DNA from 3 places in the Pseudoflavonifractor sp. An187 genome. Region 3 is predicted to be linked to each of the others. Evidence: riboswitches for the same ligand, from Rfam matches in the RefSeq annotation. Region 3 holds a riboswitch; each other region holds the start of a gene.

Region 1 (2,197 bases), on a different contig from region 3:
GTCGTCCAGGTCTCTGGCATGGGGGATTTTCTTAGCGATGTCCGCGGCGTGGGCAGCAATGCGGGAGGCGATGATTCCCTGCTTCACGTCCTCCACATTGGGCAGAGCCAAATGTTCGGCGGGGGTCACATAGCACAGGAAGGCAGCGCCTGCCGAAGCGGCCACTGCCCCGCCGATGGCGGCAGTGATGTGGTCGTAGCCAGGGGCGATATCCGTGACAAGGGGACCAAGCACATAGAAGGGAGCGCCCATGCAAATGGTCTGCTGGAGCTTCATGTTGGCCTCAATCTGGTCCAGGGGCATGTGGCCGGGGCCCTCCACCATCACCTGTACGTTTTTGGCCCAGGCTCGGCGGGTCAGCTCGCCCAAGCGTACCAGCTCTTCAATCTGGCATACGTCACTGGCATCGGCCAGACAGCCGGGGCGACAGGCATCTCCCAGGGAGATGGTCACGTCATATTCCCGACAGATATCCAGAATCTCGTCAAAGTACTCATAGAAGGGGTTCTCTTCCCCGGTCATGCTCATCCAGGCAAACACCAGGGAGCCGCCCCGGGAGACGATGTTCATTTTCCGCTTGTGGTTTTTGATCTGGTCGATGGTTTTGCGGGTAATGCCGCAGTGGAGGGTGACAAAATCCACCCCGTCCTGGGCGTGGAGTCGCACCACGTCGATGAAGTCCTTGGCGGAGAGAGTGGCCAAATCCCGCTGATAGTGGATGACACTGTCGTATACGGGGACCGTGCCGATCATGGCAGGGCACTCCTGGGTCAGCTTCCGGCGGAACGGCTGGGTGTTGCCGTGGGAGGACAGGTCCATGATGGCCTCTGCCCCCATATTCACTGCCGCCATCACCTTCTGCATCTCCACGTCATAGTCTTTGCAGTCCCGGGACACCCCCAGATTGACGTTGATTTTGGTGCGAAGCATAGAACCCACGCCGTTGGGGTCCAGACAGGTGTGGAGTTTATTGGCACAGATGGCCACCTGTCCTTTGGCTACCAGCTCCCGAATCTCCTCCTCCGTGCGGTACTCTTTGGCGGCCACCGCCTTCATCTCCGGGGTGATGATGCCCTGACGGGCTGCGTCCATCTGGGTTGTGTATGTTCTCATGTTGATCTCTTCCTTTCTGGCTGCGGGTTGGATGAGCGTTGAAACAGAAACAGCGGGGATACCTGACTTGGTATCCCCGCTGATGACGGCATATGTCTCCCTACGTTGGCATTATCCAAATCAGGTTCATGGGTCGAAGGGCACACCTTCCTCTCAGCCTGTCTACAAGCTCCCCGTTTTCAATTGTAAACAATGGTATTATACAACGATTCAGAAGAGAACTCAAGAAGTTTTTCCAGCCAGGTTCAGCCCCCGGTACCGGTTGAAACAGGCGAAGATCTCCTGTCGTCTGGGCCGGGCCAAAAAGGCTCCCTCCCGTCCGCACAGAGCCTCCAGGCCCTTGCGGTCCATGATTTGTTCCAGTTCCTCCACCACCTGTTGCAGGGTGCGCCTGCCGTCCATGAGATGCTTCTGGGCGTATATCAAACAGTACCCCAGTGCAGTGAGTTGTTCCGGGTCAGTGAGCTGCTCCACGTACCGAAGGTCGATGGTCTCGCGGTTGATGGATACCCCATCCCGCCCCAAGGTTTTCAGTTTTACCCGATCACCTTGGCCAAACTCCTCCGATCTACGGGGACAGCGGTGTACATTGGGAGCCGGTGCAGGCTCCAGCTGGGCACAGGTGGAGGGGAATGCCTGTGCCGCCTCTTTGGCCAGTGCGGTAATGTCCCTGGGGATATATCGGTCCATTTGAATGATGTGGTGAGCGGGGTGGAAATAGGCGCCAGAGCTGCCTGCCACCAAAATGGTGGAGATGCCGTGGGTGTGATACAGCTCTTCCACACGCTCCAAAAACGGGGTGATGGGCTCCATGTCCCGGTGAATGACCCGCTGCATCAGCTCGTCCCGAATCATGAAGTTGGTGGCGCTGGTGTCCTCATCCATGAGCAGCAGAGAGGTTCCAGCCTCCATACTCTCCACCACATTGGCAGCCTGGGAGGTACTGCCGCTGGCGTCCTGGGTGGTGAAGCGGGTGGTGTCCGTTCCATTGGGCAGATGGTTTATGAACATGGAGATATCCGTCTGGGCAATGCTTCGGCCATCTTCCGCCCGAATTTTGACGGCGGTATGATCCGTGATGACG
Region 2 (2,197 bases), on a different contig from region 3:
ATCTGCGGTGGTGTATCCGGCGTACTTCTCCACGTACTCTTTGGCTAAACCAGTTTCGGCGGCGATCTGGTTGGGATCGCCAATCTACCCGATGAAAAAGGTATCCGCCAAGCTGTACAGAATCACAATCATTTGGCTGACCACGGTGGGAATGGCCAGCTTGGCCACCGCCTTCCCCACCGGCATGGTGGTAAATAGTTCGTTATTCTTCGTCATGGTTTCTCTCTCCTGCTCTGTTCTTCTCTCCTGCATCCACCTCAGCGTGGAGTCCGTCCAGGAAACACTGAATGGCAATGTCCCGGCTCTCCCCCACATCGGTGGTATCGTAGTAATAAAAATATCCCAAGTCCTCCTGGGCAATGAACCCGTGGAGGATGGCACGGAACACCCGCTGCCAGTGGGCCACCCGCTCCTGGGGCAGACCATAGCCGGAGAGCACCTCCACCGCCGTTTTCAGAAGCGGCAGAGCCAGTTCCTTGGCCTGGTCATCCTCCTGGGAGGGGATGGACATCATCAGCCGATACAGCCCCTTATTCTCCACCACAAAGGCGTGGTAGGCCTGGGCAAACGCCCGCACCGCCTGGTCCCTCTCCTTCCCTGCCACCGCTGCCTCCTGATGGGCCACAAATTTGTCAATGGCATAGCGGAACACCTCTCGCTGGAGCTGTCGGGTATTTTGTATGTGGTTGTACAGAGACGGGGTCTTTACCCCCAGCCTGCGGGCCAACTCATGGAGCGACACGGTGGGTTGTCCCGTGTGTTCCATGCAGGCCACCGCCTCGGACACAATGACCTCTCTGGTCAATCCCTTTGCACTCATATTCATTCCTCCAAAAACTAATAGCATTAGTTGTCAATCAAAACCACGCCGTTACAAGTAATTACTCCGTTTTCACCAGTATTGTCTCTTCTTGCCCAGGTATTTCACAAGAAAAATTTACAGTATTTTCTCTTCTCCCCTTGCCTTTGGACCAGAGAAGCCCTATAATACCCTTTGGGGAGCTTGTACACAGGCTGAGAGGATGGTGTGACCATCGACCCGTGAACCTGATGCGGGTAATGCCGACGTAGGAAGCTTGTGAGAGATTCGTTGGGAGACAGCCTGCCAGGTCGTCTCCCATTTTTCTTTGGAAGGAAGTAGAACACATGAATCGCTTCACACAACCGCTGGGTCAGGTGCACGCCGTCGCTCCCCTGGTCCAGTGCATCACCAACTTTGTCACCGTCAACGACTGCGCCAACATCATTTTGGCCTCTGGCGCTTCCCCCTCCATGGCCCAGGATATCCGGGAAGTGGAGGAGGCCGTATGCGGCGCCCACGCCCTGGTGTGCAACATGGGGGCCATGGACTTTGTGGACTCCATGATCTTAGCAGGGCGTAAGGCCAACGAGCTGGGCAAGCCCGTGGTACTGGACCCGGTGGCTGCCGGAGGTACTCAGCTGCGCCGGGATGAGTCCAAGCGCCTACTGGACCAGGTACAGTTTGCCGCCATCCGAGGCAACGCCTCGGAGATCCGCTTTTTGGCCGGCCAGCACGCCGTGGGCAGCGGTGTGGATGTGAGCGCCATGGACGCCATCACAAAGGAGAATTTGGGGGAGGCCGTGGAGATGGCCGCCACCCTGGCTGCACAGCTCCACACCGTGATTGCCATCTCCGGAGTGCTGGACATTGTCTCTGATGGGAATGAGACGGTGGTGCTGCGCAACGGCTGCGCCACCATGGCCCGTATCACAGGCAGCGGCTGCATGCTCACCTCCCTCATCGGGGCCTTCTGCGGCGCTCTGCCCCAGGACACCTTTGCCGCCACCGTGTCCGCCATGGCCGCCATGGGTGTGGCCGGTGAACTGGCGGAGGAACAGCGGCTGAAGAAGGGCACGGGCAACGCCACCTTCCGCACCGATCTCATCGACGGGATTTTTAACTTGACTGAGGAACAACTACAGGAGAAGATGCGCTATGAAGTTTACAAAAGATGAAATCCGCAGCTCCATGCTGCTCTACGCCGTCACTGACCGCATGTGGCTCAAGCCCGGCCAGACTCTGGTGGACGTGTGCCAGGAGGTGTTGGAGGGCGGCGCCACCTTCTTGCAGATTCGAGAGAAAGACCTGGATGCCTCTGCCTTTGAGCAGGAGGCCCAGGCCCTCAAAGAGCTGTGCGCCCGGTACCGTGTCCCCTTTGTAGTCAATGACAGCGTG
Region 3 (2,197 bases):
GCCTTGCCCGAGGCCACCAGCACCTCCGCGCCGTCCTCGGGGGGCTGCACCACCTCCACCTCCAGGCCGACATCCTCAAAATAGCCGTTGGCCATGGCCACATAGATGCCGGTGTGGTTGGTGTTGGGGGTCCAGTCCAGCACGAAGGTGATCTTCTCCAGGTCCTTCTCTCCGTCCTGGGTGTTGTTCTCGGTCTTCTGCCCGCAGGCAGTGAGAGACGCCGCCAGACCCAGGGTCAGCGCCCCGGCCAGCAGACGATACGTCCATTTCTTCATCATTTGTTCCTCCTCTTCTCCTCATCCACGGAGCGGTAGGGCATACACCGCCGCTCCAGCCACCCCACCAGGGCCATGAGGGCCAGGGACAGGGCGGAAATCAAAAAGATCACAGCAAACATCTTGTCAAAGGCAAAGGCCTTTTTCACCCGGGTCATGTACACGCCCAGGCCGCCGAAGCCGCCCAGCCACTCGCTGATGACGGCGCCCACGATGGAGTAGGCGGCGGCGATGCGCAGCCCGGAAAAGAACTGGGGCAGAGCCCAAGGGCATTTCAAGTAGCGGAAAATCTGCCACCGCCCCGCTCCCATGGAGCGCAGCAGCCCCACGGCGTCGGGGTCCACCCCCCGGAAGCCGTCCAGCAGCCCCACCGTCACCGGGAAAAAGGTGACCAGCACCACCAAAATAACCTTAGGAGTCATCTCGTAGCCAAACCACAACACCAGCAGGGGCGCAATGGCCACGGTGGGGATGGTCTGGGTGATAACCAGAATGGGGTAGAAAATCTTGTACAGCAGTTCAAAGGCATCCATGGCCACGGCGAACACAAAGCCCACCGCCACCCCGATGCACAGGCCCAAGGCGGCCTCCTGCAAGGTGATGAGCAGGTTTTCCCACAAGGATGGGGCGTCGGTGACAAAGGCGGTGACCACCTGCACCGGGGAGGGCAGCATGTAGCTGGGCACCAGCCCGGACACACACACCAGCTGCCACACCACCAGCAGCACCGCCACCCCGGCAATCCCGGGCAGTTTAGCCCTGGTGGTGTTTGGTAACTTTCTGATCAATGGTGAGAATCTCCCCTTCCGGCTCGTAGACCACCTTGATGTAGGCGGACACCTTGGGGGCCCCCGCCCGGACGGCCACGTGCTGGCACTCCTTGACAATATCCATGAGCTGGTCGTAGTTATCCCCCTCGATGGTGGTCTCAAAGGGGCCCACATAGTAGTTCAGGCCGGTGGAGCGGATGTAGTCGATGACCTCGTCCACCATGCGCACCAGTTCCTGGTCGTTGTCCGCCTGGGGCAGACTCTGAATGGCAACACTTGCTTTCATAGCACTTCCTCCATATCCATAAAAAATACCCCGCCGGCAATACCGGCGGGGCATGACAAAACACGGATGCTCCCTACGCTGGCATTACCCAGATCAGGTTAAGGGTCGCAGGATATACCTGCCTCTCAGCTCCTTCCCTGGAGCTCCCCTGTCAACATGCCAGTTTAGTCCTTTTTTCGGCGGTTGTCAACACTTTGTGTCCTGTGCCATCCTCCGTGATTCTCGGACCGATACCCTCTGCCCAATCATCACCGTCATGGTAAACCGCCGCTTCTCCGGATCATAGTCCCACTGGAAGTCCCCTTCATACTTTTTCAGGGCCTTGGCCACACTTTTCAGCCCAAAACCGTGGCCCTCTCCCCCCGCCTTGGTGGAGCGCAGCCCTTCTTCTCCCACAATGGGGGGCCGATCACAGCTGTTTTCCACCACCACCACCTGGTAGCCGTTGCGCAGGGCGGTGGCCAGCTCCACCCACTTTTCCTGGGAGTCCCGGGCGGCGGTGAGGGCGTTGTCCAGGAGGTTGCCCAGAATGGCCACCAGGTCGAAATCCTCCACGCCCTCCAGGTTGCACAGCTGCACATCATAGGTGAAGGCGATGTTCTTCAGCTCACAAGCGGTGACGTACTTGTCCACCATCACGTCCAGGGCCCGGTTGCCGCTGTGACAGCGGCGGGTGTATGCCTGGAGCTGCTGCTCCATCTGGGCGATGTATTGCTCCACTTTGGGGTCCTGGTTCAGGTTTCGGATGGCCTCCAGGTGATTTTTGGCGTCGTGGGCATAGCTTCTCAGCTGCTGATTCTGCCGCTCCAAAATCTCATAATAGGACTGCTCCATCTGGAGCTGTTCTTCCTTTTGGCGCTGGGCCA

The links. A riboswitch is a leader RNA that binds a small molecule or an ion and turns the genes downstream of it on or off. The one in region 3 is predicted to bind thiamine pyrophosphate.
Region 1: linked by a shared signal. The riboswitch ahead of thiC (phosphomethylpyrimidine synthase ThiC) and the one ahead of B5F22_RS08460 (thiamine-binding protein) in region 3 are both predicted to bind thiamine pyrophosphate.
Region 2: linked by a shared signal. The riboswitch ahead of thiM (hydroxyethylthiazole kinase) and the one ahead of B5F22_RS08460 (thiamine-binding protein) in region 3 are both predicted to bind thiamine pyrophosphate.

Annotation. Positions count from the first base shown of each region.
Region 1 is NZ_NFKG01000001.1:82,763-84,959, reverse strand. It holds gene thiC (phosphomethylpyrimidine synthase ThiC) at 1-1,113, opposite strand, end outside; TPP riboswitch at 1,194-1,298, opposite strand; gene B5F22_RS00410 (ABC-ATPase domain-containing protein) at 1,336-2,197, opposite strand, start outside.
Region 2 is NZ_NFKG01000002.1:133,521-135,717, reverse strand. It holds gene B5F22_RS02230 (cytidylate kinase-like family protein) at 1-66, opposite strand, end outside; gene B5F22_RS12720 (hypothetical protein) at 85-216, opposite strand; gene B5F22_RS02225 (TetR/AcrR family transcriptional regulator) at 203-820, opposite strand; TPP riboswitch at 986-1,093, shown strand; gene thiM (hydroxyethylthiazole kinase) at 1,147-1,977, shown strand; gene thiE (thiamine phosphate synthase) at 1,958-2,197, shown strand, end outside.
Region 3 is NZ_NFKG01000018.1:22,668-24,864, forward strand. It holds gene B5F22_RS08450 (ABC transporter substrate-binding protein) at 1-275, opposite strand, end outside; gene B5F22_RS08455 (ABC transporter permease) at 275-1,063, opposite strand; gene B5F22_RS08460 (thiamine-binding protein) at 1,029-1,331, opposite strand; TPP riboswitch at 1,385-1,491, opposite strand; gene B5F22_RS08465 (GHKL domain-containing protein) at 1,518-2,197, opposite strand, start outside.